2 regions of the Paenarthrobacter ureafaciens genome follow, and region 1 is predicted to be linked to the other one. Evidence: predicted binding sites of a transcription regulator. Region 1 holds the regulator's gene; the other holds the start of a gene.
What was found. The regulator LexA, encoded in region 1, represses DNA repair genes until DNA is damaged. The targets are predictions, from matches to a motif close to TCGAACANNTGTTCGA.
Positions count from the first base shown of each region.

Region 2: the regulator LexA is predicted to act here: its motif matches at 2,145-2,160, upstream of AUR_RS09275 (shikimate dehydrogenase).

Region 1 is NZ_SBHM01000007.1:2,890,145-2,898,884, reverse strand. Features, by position in the region: gene hisH (imidazole glycerol phosphate synthase subunit HisH) at 1-587, opposite strand, end outside; gene hisB (imidazoleglycerol-phosphate dehydratase HisB) at 584-1,210, opposite strand; gene AUR_RS17585 (histidinol-phosphate transaminase) at 1,271-2,374, opposite strand; gene AUR_RS17580 (LysM peptidoglycan-binding domain-containing protein) at 2,453-2,809, opposite strand; gene lexA (transcriptional repressor LexA) at 3,150-3,896, shown strand; gene AUR_RS17570 (ATP-dependent DNA helicase) at 3,893-5,950, opposite strand; gene hflX (GTPase HflX) at 5,943-7,505, opposite strand; gene AUR_RS17560 (class I SAM-dependent methyltransferase) at 8,056-8,670, shown strand; gene dapF (diaminopimelate epimerase) at 8,651-8,740, opposite strand, start outside.
Region 2 is NZ_SBHM01000007.1:1,073,202-1,081,941, reverse strand. Features, by position in the region: gene AUR_RS09285 (MFS transporter) at 1-1,028, opposite strand, end outside; gene AUR_RS09280 (IclR family transcriptional regulator) at 1,231-2,001, shown strand; gene AUR_RS09275 (shikimate dehydrogenase) at 2,253-3,149, shown strand; gene AUR_RS09270 (bifunctional sugar phosphate isomerase/epimerase/4-hydroxyphenylpyruvate dioxygenase family protein) at 3,149-5,029, shown strand; gene pcaH (protocatechuate 3,4-dioxygenase subunit beta) at 5,084-5,953, shown strand; gene pcaG (protocatechuate 3,4-dioxygenase subunit alpha) at 5,958-6,572, shown strand; gene AUR_RS09255 (class-II fumarase/aspartase family protein) at 6,569-7,987, shown strand; gene AUR_RS09250 (alpha/beta fold hydrolase) at 7,980-8,740, shown strand, end outside.

The DNA of each region.
Region 1 (8,740 bases):
TGTTCGGCCCACGTCACCTTCGGTGGTGCCATCCGCGGCTGGACGACGTCGAAGTTCCATTCCTGGACGCCGTAGGAGTGGACGAAGTAGAAACGTTCGCCTTCCACGCCGTCAAAAAGCCTGGACCCCTCGGGCACATCCACAGTGTTCCATCCCATGTGCGGAACAACCGGGGCCGGGAGGAGTTCCACCTTGCCCGGCCACTCGCCCATGCCTTCGGATTCGGTGCCGTGCTCCACGCCTGCCTCGAACAGGACCTGGAGGCCAACGCAAATGCCCAGCACGGGACGTCCGCCTGCCACACGACGGCCGATCATGCGGATACCGTCAACGGCCTTCAATTCCTTCATGACGGTTTCGAAGGCACCCACACCGGGGACCACCAGGCCGTCGGCATTAAGGACATCTTCCGGCTTGGAGCTGAGGATCACATGCGCTCCGGCGCGTTCGAGTGCACGCACGGCCGAGCGCACGTTACCGGAACCGTAGTCCAGTACCGTAACTGTCGGTTTACCCTCGGGAGACTCCGGCTTGGCCGTAGCCGAGGCATCGGCTACGGCTCCGTCCTTGAGGATCTGGTTGCTCATAGTGCTCCCTTCGTGGAGGGTATGCCCTCCACGCGCGGATCGGACTCAACGGCGGCACGCAGCGCGCGGGCGAAGGCCTTGAACTGGGCCTCCACGATGTGGTGGGGATCCCGACCGGCCAGGACGTTCATGTGGAGGCAGATGCCGGCGTGGAGAGTGATGGCCTCGAAGACGTGACGTGTCAGGGATCCAGTGAAGTGTCCGCCGATCAAGTGGTATTCCTGCCCGGCCGGCTCGCCGCCGTGGACGAGGTAGGGCCTGCCGGACACATCCACGACCGCGTGCGCCAGCGCTTCATCGAGGGGAACGGTGGCTTCGCCGAAACGACGGATTCCGGCCTTGTTGCCCAAGGCCGTGCGCAGGACCTCTCCGAAAGTGATAGCCACGTCTTCCACCGTGTGGTGGGCATCAATGTGGGTATCGCCCGTAGCCTTCACGGTCATGTCGATGAGCGAGTGCTTGCACAACGCCGTTAGCATGTGGTCGTAGAACGGCACCGATGTGCTGATATCGGAGACGCCGGAGCCGTCGAGGTTGATCTCCACCAGCACGGAGGATTCGCTGGTGGTGCGCTCCATGCGCGCGGTACGGGCAGCGGACGGCGTTGAACCGGTTTCGCTCATGGGGGGAACGTCCTTCAAACAGAGGGGTGGATCTATGGACAAGTCTAGTTGGGCCAGGGACTACTTGGATTCCAGAAGGGACTCCAGCGCTTCCAGGAAGGCCGTGGTTTCCGCCTCGGTCCCGGCCGTGACGCGCAGGTGGCCGGGGATACCGACGTCCCGGATCAGCACGCCGGCATCAAGCAAGCCCTGCCATACCTCGTGCGGGTTCTCCAAGCCGCCGAAGAACACATAGTTGGAGTCCGACGCCGCGGGCTTGAGGCCCATTCGAAGGAGCTCTGTCACGATCCGGTCCCGCTGCACCTTGATATCCTCGACGTCGGCCATCAGGGCCTCGCGGTGACGCAGAGCGGCGAGGGCAGTAGCCTGCGTGACGGCAGAGAGGTGGTAGGGCAAGCGGACAAGCCTGATCGCATCGGTCACCTCGGGAGCAGCTGCCATGTAACCCAACCGGGCTCCGGCAAGAGCGAAAGCCTTGCTCATGGTCCGGGAGACGATCAAGCGCTCCCTCCCGGGCAACAGGGTCAAGGCGCTCGGGGTGTTGTCGTGGGCGAACTCGTGATAGGCCTCGTCCACGATCACGATTGCCTGGCTGGCTTCACCCGCTTCATAGACGGCCTCCACGACGTCCAGCCCAAGGCCGGTACCCGTCGGGTTGTTCGGGGAGCAAAGGAAGACGATGTTGGCGCCGGTTTCGGCGACCTGCCTGGCCGCTGAGGCTGCATCCAGACCGTAGTCATCCGCCCGGACACCGAGGACGTATTCGGTATCGGTTCCGCTGGCAAGCAACGGATACATGGAATACGTGGGCGGGAAGCCCAACGCTTTACGGCCGGGGCCCCCGAAGGCCTGGAGTATCTGCTGCAGAACTTCGTTTGAGCCGTTGGCCGCCCAGATGTTGCCGGGAGTAAGTCCATGGCCGAGGTACTCTGCCAGCGCTTCCCGGAGTTCGGTGAATTCACGGTCCGGGTAGCGATTGAGCCCGGTGGCCGCCGCCGCGACGGCTTCGGTGATGGCCGCCTGAACATCGGCAGGAACACCATGGGTGTTTTCGTTCACGTTGAGCAAAATCGGGACATCAAGCTGCGGAGCGCCATAGGGGCTTAGTCCACGCAGGTTGGTCCGGAGGGGAAGTCGGTCGAGTCGCTCAAGCTGGTCAGTCACTACAACAGTTTAAGGGTCCGGCCGAAGTGCCCTGTAACTGTGACACCGAGCCTGGCCCTTGGGAACCTTTCCGGTGGGCTAGCCGGCAGGGACGAACAGCTGCTGGCCGGGCTGGATACGGCCTCCGCGGAGATCATTGAGCTCGATGATTTCCGCAATCACGTCGCGGGGGTCACGTTCCGGCGCAGCAGCTCCCGCGATTCCCCAGAGGGACTGACCCGGCTGGACGGTCACGCTCACTGCGACAGGAGGCTGAAGCTGCGCCTGGCTGTCCGATGCCTTTGCCGGCGAGTTGAGGAAGCCCGCCAGGCTGAGGAGGGCGGCAACGAGGAGCATTGCGGGAATGCCGAAGAAGACCATCCTGCCGCGCCGCGTCAGCCTGATGCGCGCCGGGGCGGGGATGGAGCGGAAATCGTGGAACGTAACAGCGGACATGAGCCTGAGCCCTCCTGAAGGATTGCCTGCGCCGGCGGAACCGCGCAGGCTTGCCAATTCTCTGTGTGCACTCCGCGCCGGCGTTCGAACATCCTTCGAACATCGACAACGGCTTATAGAACACATATTCGAACCTTGCTATGACATTTTTAGCACTTATCAACGAATGGTGTCGAGACTCGCTAGAACAAATGTTTGATAAACGCCCGTGCCTGACCTACGTTTGAGTGAAGAAACAGGCACAGATTCAGTGCATCAGGAGGGTCTGACATTTTTGGGCCCGGCATCTTCGGGCAGCAACGGACCAGGCCCGGGGCGGAACGGAAGGGCATTGGCGAACATGGCAGCAAAAGCCACAGGAGGCAGGGCATCCCTGCGCAGCCAACAGGCCCCCAAAGCCCCCAAGAGCCTCACCGTCCGGCAGAAGAAAATCCTCGAGACCATCCAGCGGTCGGTCAATGACAACGGGTATCCACCCAGCATGCGCGAGATCGGGGATACCGTCGGCCTCGCCAGTCTCTCCAGCGTTACCCATCAGCTATCCCAGCTGGAGAAGCTTGGTTACCTCCGCCGTGATCCCAAGCGACCGCGTGCCATGGAAGTCCTCATGCCCCTGACGTTGGACAGCGGCGCCGGCATTCCCGGGGTGGAGGCTCCCGGCACACTGCTCAGCAGCGGCGGCATGGATGTCACCGCGCTGGCAACTGCCAGTGACACCGCCATGGTGCCCTTGGTAGGACGGATCGCGGCCGGCGGCCCTATCCTCGCCGATCAATCCGTCGAGGACGTCGTCCCGCTCCCCCGGCAATTGGTTGGCCACGGCGAACTGTTCATGCTCAAAGTCGCTGGTGACTCGATGATCGATGCCGCGATCTGCGACGGCGACTGGGTGGTGGTCCGCCGTCAGAACGACGCCGTCAACGGCGACATCGTGGCCGCCCTCCTTGATGACGAAGCGACCGTCAAGACCTTCCGCCAGCGCGACGGGCACACCTGGCTGCTCCCCCAAAACACCCAGTACGAACCCATCCTCGGCGATCAAGCCACCATCATGGGCAAGGTCGTTTCGGTGCTGCGCTCCCTCTAGGGGTCCTGCTTCGCCAACCGCCCCAAAGCTCCCTGCACTACCTTGCGGTCCGTCGTCGTCCAGAATGGCGGGAGTGCGGCACGCAGGAAGCCTCCGTACCTTTCCGTGGAGAGCCGGGAGTCAAGAACGGCAACCACGCCTTTGTCCCCTGTCGACCGGATAAGGCGCCCGGCGCCCTGCGCCAACCTAATGGCCGCATGCGTTGCTGAGACCGCCATGAATCCGTTACCACCGGACTGTGCCACCGCCCGGGAGCGTGCGGTCATGAGCGGATCGTCCGGCCGCGGGAAGGGGATGCGGTCGATGACAACCAGGCGGCAGGTACCACCCGGAACATCCACTCCCTGCCACAGGGACATGGTGCCGAAGAGACAGGTGTCCGGTTCATCGGAGAATTGCTTCACAAGCGCCGCCATGGTGGATTCTCCCTGGCACAGGATGTCCACATCCAAACGCGACCGCATGGCATCAGCCGCTTCTTCCGCCGCGCGCCGCGAGGAGAAAAGGCACAGCGCTCCCCCACCGGATGCCCGAATGAGGTCTTCGAGTTCGTCCAGGGCTTCCGGCGACGTGCCCCTGCCCGGCTTCGGCAGGTGCTGGGCGACATACAAGACACCCTGCTTGGGGTAGTCGAAGGGGGACCCGACGTCCAGCCCTGTCCAGCTGGGCGCGCCGTCACCCATCAGCCCCAATCCGCCGGCGGCCGGTTCGAAGGCCGAGCCGATGGCGAGCGTAGCGGACGTCAACACCACTGTGTGATCGGCAAACAGTCCTTCACGGAGACGCCCTGCGACGCTCAGCGGTGCGACGTTGATGAGCGCAGGTGCGGAGTCATCGGGCTGGGAGTAGCCCTGCTGCGGATCGAAAGCGGCGTTCCTGGAGAACCAGACCACTTCCCGGTTTTCCTTCGCCGTGAGCAGCCTCTCGCAGAGTTCCAGGATGAGCATCAGGCGCGACCGCGCAAGCTGCCGTCCGCCGTCGACGGCGTTGGAGGAGTCCGTTTTCGAATCGGACAGCGCGGCGCGCGTGGCGTCCCGCAGCTGGTCGAGGCAGTCGAGCAGCTCGTCGTTCAAGCCGTTCGGCTGCAAGCCGCTGGGAACCCCCACCAGCGCCAGATCCAAGCGGTCCGCAGCGGCATTCAAGGCGTCGACGGTAATGGCTGTGTGCTTGCGGGCACTGGACGCAGCGGCGTGGACCATGGCCACCGACAGCTGCCCGGATACTGCTCCCGTGACCCGGTCCTGCAGTTCGTGGGCCTCATCGACCACCACGACGTCATACTCGGGCAGCACGGCCAGGCCCTCGAAAGCACTGACGGCAAGCATCGCGTGATTGGTGACCACGACGTCCGCCTCCGCCGCCTTGGCCCGTGCCAACTCGCTGAAGCACTCCTCGGCGAGCGGACACTTCTGCGCCCCCAGGCATTCCATGGACGTGACCGAAACCTGTCTCCACGCCCTGTCCGTAACGCCGGGCATGAGCTCATCCCGGTCGCCTGTGGCCGTCTTGCCGGCCCACTCCCGCAGACGGAGGACTTCCTTGCCCAGCTGCGACGACGCTCCGCCCACCGAAGCCGCAAAGTGCGGCACGCTGGTGTCCTCTCCGAGCGAAAAAAGCTGGCCCTCGGAGGGTTCCTCGCTGGGGAACCCTCCCTCGAGCTTCTGCAGGCAAACGTAGTTCGCCCGGCCTTTGACGAGCGCCACGTTGACCGGGCGCGCCAAGGCGGGAGTGATAGTCTCCAGCAGGCGGGGCAAATCCCTGCCCACGATCTGGGTCTGGAGGGCCAAAGTGGCGGTGGAAACCAGGGTCGGCTTGTTGCTGTCCATGGAATGGGCAATCAACGGGATCAGGTAGGCCAGCGACTTGCCTGTGCCCGTCCCTGCCTGGACCAGCAGATGCTCGCCGGACTCGATGGCCCGGGTCACATGCTTTGCCATTTCCTGCTGCCCGGGACGGCTCTGGCCACCCAAACCGGCAACAGCCTTCTCCAGCAGTTCGAGGGTAAACCTCTCCCCTGCCGTTTCAGCGGTCTCCGCCGCCACCTGCTCAACCATTGGTGACGAATGACTCCAGCTCGGCGGCCAGGCCTTCGTGGACCATCGCCACCACCCGCGTCCCGTTTTCCTCGTGTTCGATGCTGAGGATATCGGCATCGGGGCTGTGCAGCCTGTTGATCAGTTCGCCGCGCTCATACGGAATGAGCAGCTCCAAACGCACCCCCGGCCGGGGGATGGCCTGGCTGATGGTTTCCAGAAGCTCCTGTATTCCCTGCCCCGTACGGGTGGAAACAACCGCGTGGCGTGGCTCCTTCTGCTTCAGGCGCTCCACCACGAACGGATCGGCTACGTCCACCTTGTTCAGGACGATGATTTCCGGAACCTTGCGGGCGTCGACCTCGCTGAACACGGCCCGAACGGCAGCGATCTGGCCTTCAGGATCCGGGTGTGATGCGTCGACGACGTGCAGGATCAAGTCCGCGTCCGCCACTTCTTCCAGCGTGGAACGGAACGCTTCCACCAACTGCGTCGGGAGGGAGCGGACGAACCCAACGGTGTCCGCCAAGGTGTACCCGATGCCGTCCGGGGTCTGCGCCTTCCGCACAGTGGGGTCAAGCGTGGCGAACAGCGCGTTCTCCACCAGGACGCCGGCGTCTGTCAGTCGGTTGAGCAGCGAGGACTTGCCGGCGTTCGTGTAGCCGGCAATTGCTACCGACGGCACGGAATTACGACGGCGGTTGGCGCGCTTGGTCTCGCGCGCCGGCTTCATCGCGGCGATTTCCCGCCGCAACTTGGCCATGCGTGTCCGGATCCGGCGGCGATCAAGTTCGATCTTGGTTTCACCGGGGCCGCGGGAGCCCATACCGGCCCCGGCGCCACCCACCTGGCCACCGGCCTGGCGGGACATCGATTCGCCCCAGCCACGAAGCCGCGGGAGCAGGTACTCCAGCTGGGCAAGCTCCACCTGTGCCTTGCCTTCACGGCTCTTGGCGTGCTGGGCGAAGATATCCAGGATCAGCGTCGTGCGGTCCACTACCTTGACCTTCACGATGTCTTCAAGGCCTCGGCGCTGTGATGGGGAGAGCTCGGTGTCTACCACAACGGTGTCTGCGCCCGTTGCCGCCACAATAGCTTTCAGTTCCTGGGCTTTTCCGGAGCCGAGGAACGTCCCGGGGTCCGGCTTGGTGCGGCGTTGGACGATTCCGTCGAGGACTTCCGAACCTGCCGTCTCTGCCAGCGCAGCCAGCTCACGGAGCGAGTTCTCGGCGTCGGCCAAGGTGCCTTCGGTCCACAGTCCGGCGAGGACCACCCGCTCGAGGCGCAACTGCCGGTATTCAACTTCGGTGACGTCTTCGAGTTCGGTTGAAAGGCCTGCTGTTCGACGCAGTGCCCGACGTTCGGCCAGGTCTTCCTGCTCACCGTCGTAAACGCTGTGCTCTTCCTCAAGCGCGGAGATCGCCTGGGCCTTGCCAAGGACGCCTTTGGCGTCGGTATCCCCGGATGCGCCTGCGGGTACATCCTTGGACAGAATCCGGTCGATGACGGCCTGGATTTCTTCAGGACTCATGTCCTGGGCGTCGGAATCGGATCCGGAGTGCTTCTGGGTGGTCATGGTCTCCTTAGACTGTTCGGCAATTCCAGAATAGTGCTGATTGGTGTCTTTCGCGTGGGTATTCGCGCTGGGCTGACGGGCCTGGGCCAAAAAGGGCCTCCTGTTGGTTCGTATGGCAGCGGTCACGTGCGCTGCCCGACTCTGTGATGGTCCGCTGTGGAGGGTCCGTCAGGTCCGTGTGAAGAAAGCCTGATACTCCGGCTTACCCGGCGTGGACATCCTGCACCCGTCCGGAGGAACCGGAAAGGCGGCACTGGAGCGCTGGAAAGCGGAGTTGAAGTGATCTTCCGAGGGCCGTGAAACCCGCCGGGCGGAATGGCCATGCGTGTCATGTGTACGCAGGCGGACGTCGCGGGGCGGTGCCGATGATTGGCCGGCTGTTCTGCCGGATAGGCGGCAGGCTACTCAAAGATCAAGAACATGCATCCAAGACTATCAGCCGTGTCAAATTGGCCCGGCCACGCTGGAGGCGACGGCAGGGGTAACGTCGGGCTTGGGCGCAGGCACCACAGTTTCCCATGCCGCCCAACGCCAACTAATCTGGCAAATTATGGAGTCTGCACACTATTTCAGCGCCCAACCGGCCGGACCGTTTACCCGCAAGCCCCTCACCGTGGAACTTGCAGGCGCACCCAGGCATCTGCAGACCTCCACAGGCATCTTCAGCCCGGACGGCATCGACAAAGGAACCGCTGTCCTCCTGGGCGAAGTGCCGGATCCTTCGCCCGAGGGGAACCTGCTGGATATCGGCTGCGGTTGGGGTCCCATTGCGCTGACCATGGCCCTGAAGTCGCCGTCGGCCCAAGTGCATGCGGTTGACGTCAATGAGCGCTGCATCGCGCTGACCAACGAGAACGCAGCATCGCTTGGCCTCGGGAACGTCAAGGCGAGCCTGCCGGAGGACGTGCCGTCCGACGTCGAATTCGACACCATCTGGTCCAACCCGCCGATCCGCATTGGCAAGGAAGAACTGCACCGGCTCCTGCTGACCTGGCTTCCGCGGTTGGCGCCGGGCGGCAACGCCTGGCTTGTGGTTCAAAAGAACCTTGGCTCGGATTCCCTGCAGCGCTGGCTGGCCGGCGAACTGGACGATTCCTTTGCGGTGTCCCGGGAAAGCACGTCCAAGTCCTTCAGGATCCTCAGGGTCAGGCGAGCGTCCCGCTAGCCACAATAACCGCGGGGCCGCTGAGCTCTACGTGCTCGCGGCCGTCCCCGCCCGGGAAGAACTTCACGTC
Region 2 (8,740 bases), 1.8 Mb from region 1:
GACACCAGGAACATCAGGGGGACGTTTCCGGATTCGAGCGTCAGCAGGAACACGGGAGTCATGATGGCACTGGCAATAGCGCCGTAGATGAAGACGGGCTTCCGGCCAATCTTGTCAGCCAGGGTGCCGAAGAGCGGCTGCGTACCCAGGGCAACCACGTTGGCCACCACCACGAGCCACAGCGTGATGGTGCTGCTCACGTGGGCCACATCCTGTGCGTACTTGATGGCCAGGGTGCCGAACACGGTGCTCACCGCAGCGATGAACGCGCAGCACACAACGCGCAGGACGTCGCGCCAGTGCAGCTTCAGGAGGTCGGCCACGGGAAGCTTGGCGATCTGGTTGTGCTTCTTGGCTTCTGCGAAGGCCGGGGGCTCGTGCAGGGTGCGGCGGATGAAGTAGGCCACGATCACAACAACCGCGCTGAGCCAGAACGGGATGCGCCAGCCGATGCCGTACTTGATCTCGTCCGGGAGGGCCACCACGGGGATGAAGACGAGGGCGGCAAGGATCTGACCGCCCTGGGTGCCCGTGAGGGTCCAGGAGGTGAAGAAGGAACGCCGGTTGTCCGGAGCGTGCTCAAGGGTCATCGACGAAGCGCCGGCTTGCTCGCCTGCGGCCGAAAGGCCTTGGGCCAGCCGTGCCAGCACCAGCAGGACCGGGGCCCACCAGCCGATGGTCTTGAAGTCAGGAAGGCATCCGATCACGAAGGTTGCGGCACCCATAAGCACCAGGGTGAACATGAGGACTTTCTGACGGCCGATCCTGTCCCCGAAGTGGCCCAGGATGATCGCTCCCACCGGGCGGGCAACGTAAGCGAAGCCGAAGGTGGCGAAAGACATGATGGCTGCGTTGGCGTCGGCGTCCGGGAAGAACACATGCGGGAAGATCAGCGCCGCTGCCGAACCGAAGATAAAGAAGTCGTAGTACTCCACCGCGCTGCCAAGGAAGCTGGCGAGGGCCGCTTTCTTGGGAGTGCCGGTGGTGGTTTCAGTGCCGGGCGTCGCTGACGGCATTGTTTGGCTCATGGGAGTTCCTTCTGTGACGACGATGTCGCGGATCAAGCTTCTGCGGGAGATCGAGGGCTAGGTGCGGCCGGATCGTCCCAAAAGTAACCACATGGTGAGAGCTACTTGTGCAATACAGCAATACTGGCTGTGAGAGCGGTCACTTGTCAAGAGATGTCACCACTATCTAGAAATAGCTCTCACCATATGAGAGCATCGAACCATGAATGTGAAAGAGGGCACAAAAACGGACATGGTGGGCAAGGCGCTGAGCCTGCTTGTTCTGCTGGGTGACGAGCCGAAGGGGGCGAGCGCCGCAGATCTGGCCAGGGCGGCCGAGTTGCCGTTCAGCACCACGTATCGGCTGCTGGGTTCGCTCACCCGCGACGGCTTTGTGGACTATGAGCCGGACGGGCGTCGCTACCATCTTGGACTGCGCGTGTTCCAGCTGGGGCAGCGCGTTTCCAACCACCATGGCTTCGCGGCCACGGCGCTCCCGGTCCTGCAGCGGGTCACCGAACGCACCCATGAGGCCACTATCCTCTCGGTTCGCGATGGAGACCACCACTTGACGGTCAATAAGGTGGACGGGCCCAAGACTTTCCGCGTAACCAGTGACCCCGGGCATCTCGGCGCGCTGCACACCACCTCCGTGGGCAAGGCGATCGTCGCCTTCGAGGAGGAGGTCGAGCGGAAGCGGCTCCTGGAAGAACTTCCCTTGGATCCGCTGACGGAACACTCCATCACGGACCGCGACAAATTCCGCGAGGAGATCGAGCAGGTCCGGCGCCAGGGCTACGCGGTCATGGATGAAGAGAACGAGATCGGCATGCGCGCAGTCGCAGTCCCCGTCCTCAACGCCCAGGGCAACGCATTCGCTTCCGTGGCCGTCGCTGTGCCGGTCTTCCGAATGACCATGGAGGAGCTGGTTTCACACGTCCCTACCTTGCAGGAGGCCGCAGCCGAGCTGGCGGCCCGCCTGCCCCAGCGCTAACCCACCCCACCCCGCCCATGCCAACCCCACCGACCCCACCCACCTACCCCCACCCAACTAGGTCGCATTAGTGCGCGTTTTGACCCCTCTAAACGCGCTTAACTGCGACTTGGTTGGGTGCGCACGCTGGAAATGTTCGCTATAAGAACATACGTGCGGAATATGAACATTTGTAGTAATCTCGATATCACCCGGCTCCGTGGACTCAGAAAATCCAAAGTCCGCGGTGCCGAAGTAAAAGGAGCTTGAGGATGAGCAACCGAGCCGAATCCGTTTTGGTGGGCCTGATAGGCGAAGGCGTCATGCCGTCGCTGACTCCGCCCATGCATGAACGCGAGGCCGATGTGCAGGGCCTTCGCTTGCTGTACCGCCCCATCGACCTTCTGGATCTCGCGTTGCCGGCAACCGCCGTCGGGGATCTCCTCACAGCCGCCGGCCGCATGGGCTTCAACGGCCTTAATATCACGCACCCGTGCAAGCAGCTGGTGCTGCAGCACCTTGATGAAGTGTCCGACGACGCCGATCGCCTGGGTGCCGTCAACACCGTCCTGATCCGGGACGGCCGCTTCATCGGCCACAACACGGACTTCTCCGGCTTCGGTTCGGCGCTCACCGACGGACTGCCGGCAGCGAAGCTGGACCGCGTCGTCCAGTTGGGCGCGGGAGGTGCCGGGTCCGCCGTCGCCTATGCACTCCTCAAAGCCGGCGTCAAGCATCTGGACCTTGTGGACATGGACGCCAACCGCGCGGCCGAGCGTGCCACTGAGCTCAGCGGACTTTTCCCGGTCGCGAATGTCACCGCGCACACGCCGGCCGCCCTGCAAAACCTCATGCCCCTCGCCGACGGCCTGGTCCACTGCACCCCGATCGGCATGGCAGCCCATCCCGGACTGCCGCTCGACATCGGGCTGCTGGAACCCCGCCACTGGGTGGCGGACATCGTCTATCGCCCTATCGAAACGCAACTGGTCCGCGAAGCGCGCGCCAAGGGTTGCGACGTGCTCGACGGCGGCCGGATGGCAGTCGGCCAGGCGGCGGACGCTTTCAAGCTCTTCACCGGCAAAGACGCCGACCGCGACCGCATGCGTGAACACTTCCTTGAGCTCATCGCCACCGAAGAATCGGCACTCGTGAAGGCGGCCCACTGATGCGCACCGGGATCGCCACCGTCTGCCTGTCCGGCACCCTGAAAGAGAAGATGCAGGCCTGCGCCATTGCGGGCTTCGACGGCATCGAGATCTTTGAGCAGGACCTGGTCACGTCGCCGCTCAGTCCTGAAGATATCCGCAAGATGGCCGCCGACCTCGGCTTGGGCCTGGACCTCTACCAGCCGTTCCGCGATTTCGACGGCGTCACTCCGGACCTGCTGAAAGCCAACCTCAAGCGGGCCGAGGCCAAGTTCAAGCTCATGGCGCGCCTGGGCATGGACACCATCCTGGTCTGCTCCAACGTGGCGACGGCCACGATCGACGATGACCAACTGCGGGCAGAACAGCTCGCGCAGCTTGCCGCACTGGCGGGGGACCACGGCGTCAAGGTGGCCTACGAGGCCCTGGCATGGGGCAAGCACGTCAACGACTACGAGCACGCCTACCGCCTGGTGGAGGCAGTGGACCACCCCAACCTGGGCACGTGCCTGGACTCGTTCCACATCCTTTCCCGCGATTGGGACACCGCGCCCATCGAGGACATCAACGCGGACAAGATTTTCTTTGTCCAGGTGGCCGACGCCCCCAAGCTCTCCATGGACGTGCTGTCCTGGAGCCGCCACTACCGGGTTTTCCCCGGGGAGGGCCAGTTCGAACTCGCCAAGTTCATGGGCCACGTGGTCCGGGCAGGCTACACGGGACCGGTGTCCCTGGAGGTGTTCAATGACGTGTTCCGCCAGTCGGACGTGGAGCGCACGGCCGTGGATGCCATGCGCTCACTCATCTGGCTGGAGGAACAGAGCGCCAAGTGGCTGGCGGGCACCTCCGCAGAAACCGCCGCCGCCGGGACATCCGAACAAAAAGCCGCCGGCCGCCGTCGTTATCCCATGGAACTGGCCACCCTGCCCAAGGTGAACGAGCCCGCCGGGTTCAACTTCGCCGAGGTCAAGGCCGACGACACCGCGCAGCTGGAAAAACTCCTGGGCCAGCTTGGCTTCGAGTTCGAGGGCCGGCACCGCACCAAGGACGTCCAACTCTGGACCATGGGCCAGGCCCGCGTGATCATCAACGAACAAGCGGCCTTGCACACGGAACCGGCTATCGCCGCTTTGGGGTTCGACGTCGACTCCCCAGTGATTGCCTCCGCCCGCGCCCAGCAACTCAAGGCGCCAGTGGTGTCCCGCAAGGTCCAGGCAGACGAAGAAGTATTCCAAGGCATCTCCGCCCCGGACTCCACCGAGATCTTCCTCTGCCAAGGCAGCCCAGACGGCACAGCGGCGTGGACGCAGGAATTCGGCGAAGGGCTGGAGCACCCGCGGGCAGCCCAAACAGCAGTCATTGACCACGTAAACCTCGCACAGCCCTGGCAACACTTCGACGAAGCCGTCCTCTTCTACACCAGCGCCCTCGCCCTGGAACCGCAGCCGTTCGCCGAGGTACCCAGCCCCAGCGGCTTGGTGCGCTCGCAGGTAATGCAGGCCAGCAACGGCGCGGTCCGGCTGGTGCTGAACCTGGCGCCCGTGCAGCAGGCGTCAGCGCCAAAGACTTACCAGGAACACATCGCCTTCGCCGTGGATGACCTTGTGGCAACAGCCCGGTCAGCACAGGAACGCGGCCTTGAGTTCCTGCAGATTCCGGCCAACTACTACGAGGACTTGGACGCGCGGTTCGATCTTGAACCGGGTTTCCTGGCCACCCTCAAGGAGCTCAACCTCCTGTATGACCGGGACGCCAACGGTGAATTCCTCCACTTCTACACCGCCACCGTGGGCAGCGTGTTCTTCGAAATGGTGGAGCGCCGGGGCAACTACGACGGTTACGGAGCCCCGAACGCGCCAGTCCGCCACGCCGTCCAATACGACTCACTCCACCGGGCATAGCTGCCTGCACCCTGACAACGAAGTTGACAACGAAGCCACAGAAAGGAGCCGGTTGTGCCGCAAGACAACACCGCGCAAGCTCTTGAATCAGAGGAACTCGTGCCGCCGGCCGAGCCGCACGCCGCCCACGACGCCGGAAAGGTGGAGACGCAGGCGGACCTCAGTGCCGAGATCAAGGCGATCGGCGACAAGTACGCCCAAGCCCTGAAGAACGGCAAGGCTCCTGAGACCATGCCGCGCCTGGACTATGCGCCGTACCGCAGCAGCATCCTGCGCCACCCCACCAAGAGCCTGCACCATGCCGACCCGGAAACGATCGAGCTCTACTCGCCCGCTTTCGGTCACCAGGACGTGCACGCGCTGGAGTCGGACCTGACCATCCAGCACAACGGCGAACCCCAAGGCGAACGCATCATCGTCTCCGGCCGCGTCCTGGACGGTGACGGCCGCCCGGTTGCGGGCCAGCTCGTGGAAATCTGGCAGGCCAACGCCGCCGGCCGCTACATCCACAAGCGTGACCAGCACCCCGCCCCGCTCGACCCCAACTTCACCGGCGTCGGACGTTGCATCACCGGTGCCGACGGCTCCTACTCCTTCACCACCATCAAGCCCGGCGCGTACCCGTGGAAAAACCACCTCAACGCATGGCGCCCGGCCCACATCCACTTCTCCATGTTCGGCTCCGAGTTCACGCAGCGCATCGTCACCCAGATGTACTTCCCGGGCGACCAGCTCTTCCCGTTGGACCCCATCTACCAGTCGATCGTGGACCAGGACGCCCGGGACCGCCTGGTGGCCACCTACGACCACGAGTTGACCAGCCCCGAATGGGCACTCGGCTACAAGTGGGACATCATCCTGACCGGTTCCAAGCGGACCTGGACCGAAAACGAAGCATACGGCGACGCCGGCGACGAGGAGTAAGCACATGAGCAAGCTGACACCCACACCGGGCCAGACGGTGGGACCCTTCTACGGCTACGCCCTGCCCTTCAACAAAGACAACGAGCTCCTTGCGCCGGGCAGCCCCGGCAGCATCCGGCTCCAAGGCACCGTGTACGACGGCGCGGGCAACACCATCCCGGACGCCATCCTCGAAATCTGGCAGCCGGACTCCGCGGGCAACATCGTCCAGCGCACGGGCTCCCTGGTCCGCGACGGCTACACGTTCACCGGCTGGGGCCGCGGTGCGGTAGGCAACTCCGGCGTCTACACCTTTACTACCGTCAACCCCGGGCCGCTGAAGCCGGGAGCGGCACCGTTCATCTCCGTGGCAGTGTTCGCCCGCGGCCTCATGAACCGCCTCTTCACCCGCGTCTACCTTCCCGACAACGAGGAAGCCCTGGCCAACGATCCGCTGCTGAGCTCCCTGGATCCCGAGCGCCGCAAGACCCTCATCGCCCGCCGTGACCCCGACGGCGGACTCACCTGGGACATCCGCTTGCAGGGCGAGGGCGAGACCGTGTTCCTGGACTTCCAGCAGGACGGATCGCTGGAATTGGCTTCGGGGGATTTGGCTTCCGGGGATTTGGCAACCTCATGACCGACGGCGACTTCGGCCTCCTCAGCCCCGTCACGGCCTCGCCTGCGGTGACGGCACTGACGGGCGACCGCGCCGTGATCGCGGCGATCCTCGACGTCGAAGCTGCCTGGGCAGCCGTTCTTGAGGAGTCCGGGCTGGCCCCGGAAGGGTCGGCAGCTGTGGTGGCCGAGGCCGCCGATCCAGGTCACTACGACATCGCCGCCATCGCAGAACGTGCCCAAGGCGGCGGCAACCCGGTGATCCCGCTGCTCGGCGAACTCCGTGCACGCGTGCGCAGCCTGGACGCTGACGGCATCGGCGCAGCCAAGGCGGTGCACACCTCGCTGACCAGCCAGGACGTGCTCGACACCGCACTCATGCTGCTGGCCAGCCGCACCGTTTCGGCGCTGCTGGTTGAGGTCAACGGCACGACGACGGCGCTCGCCACCTTGGCGGGCCAGCATGCGGACACGCTGTGCGTGGGCAGGAGCCTGACGCAGCATGCGCTCCCGTACACGTTCGGGCTCAAGGCTGCGCAGTGGTTCCAAGGGGTGGCCGCTGCCGGATCTCGACTGGCTTCCCTGGAGTTGCCGGTGCAGTTCGGCGGCGCCGGCGGAACACTGGCTTCGGGCACCAAACTGACGGCAGGCTCTTCGGAGACGCCGTTCAGGCTTGCCGATTCCCTCGCCGCAAAGCTCGGCCTGGCCCCGGCCACCGCACCCTGGCACACCAACCGTTTGGCTGTGACCTCCCTCGGGGACTCCCTGGCTTCCCTGCTGGATGCCTTCGGCAAGATCGCTGCCGACGTAGTGTTCCTGAGCCGCCCTGAGGTAGGGGAGTTCGGTGAGCCCTTGGCCGCCGGCCGTGGCGTTTCCTCGGCCATGCCGCAAAAACAGAACCCCGTCCTCTCCGTCCTGATCCGCAGCGCAGCATTGCAGGCTCCGGCACTGGCTTCACAACTTCACCTGGCTGCAGCAACCTTCAATGACGAGCGGCCCGACGGCGCCTGGCATGCGGAATGGCCGGCCTTGCGTCGTTTGCTCGCGCTGGCGCTGGGTGCTGCCGGACACCTTCGGGAGCTGACGGAAGGCCTGCGGGTGTTCCCCGAGGCCATGCGCAGGAACCTGGAGACCTCAGGCCCGCTGCTCCTCAGCGAAGGTGTGTCTGCCGCCGTCGCGCCTCTGCTCGGCGAGGACGGAAAGCAGAAGCTGCAGACCGTCGTCGATCAAACGCTCCTGGCGCCGGCTTCGCAGCAGGCAGATACGTACCGCAAGCTCCTGCGCGAGGCGGTCCCGCCTGCAACGCTGCCCGACGCAGACCTGGATGCCTTGCTGGATCCCGCGAGCTACCTCGGTGAGGCAGTGGAGATCAGCCGTCGCATCATTGCTGCCTACCCGGAATTCATTGCTTCAACGAAGGGAACCACCCGTGGCTAAGCCAATCGTCAAGGCCGTGCTGCTCACCCCGCAGCGCGAACCGGGATCCAAGCCGCTCCTGGTGGTGGGCCCGTCGCTGGGTACCTCCACCGTGCTGTGGACCGAGGCCGCCGCGCTGCTCGGCGACGAGTACGACGTCATCGGCTGGGACCTCCCCGGCCACGGCATGTCGCCGACCGCCACCGAAGGTTTCGACGTTGCGGAACTGGCTGACGCCGTCGTCGATCTTGTTGACTCTGTTTCTCCGGGCGTCCGGTTCCACTACGCGGGCGTCTCGCTGGGCGGGGCCACAGGCCTGCAGCTGGGCATCAAGCACGGCGACCGCCTGCGGAGCCTCTCGGTGCAGTGCACCGGCGCCAAGCTGGGCACGCCGGAGGGCTGGCTGGAACGCGCGGAAACCGTGCGGTCCCTGGGCACGCCGGTGATGATCCAGGGTTCGGCCGAGCGCTGGTTCGCCGCTGGTTTCATGGATCGACGCCCGGATGTCAGCAGCCGCCTCCTGCACGCCCTCCGCGACGCCGACCGGTTCGGCTACGCGTTCTGCTGCGAAGCCCTTGCCGCCTTTGACGTCCGGGAGCAGCTCGGCAGCATCACTGTCCCCACGCAGGCGATTGCCGGCTTCGAGGATTCCGTGGCGCCGCCGTCGTTCGCGGAGGAAGTGGTGGCCGGGATCAAGGCAGGTGGCACGTTTGCGGTGGCGGAAGCGCTCGACGGCGTCGCACACCTGGCGCCTGCCGAGGCACCCGACGTTGT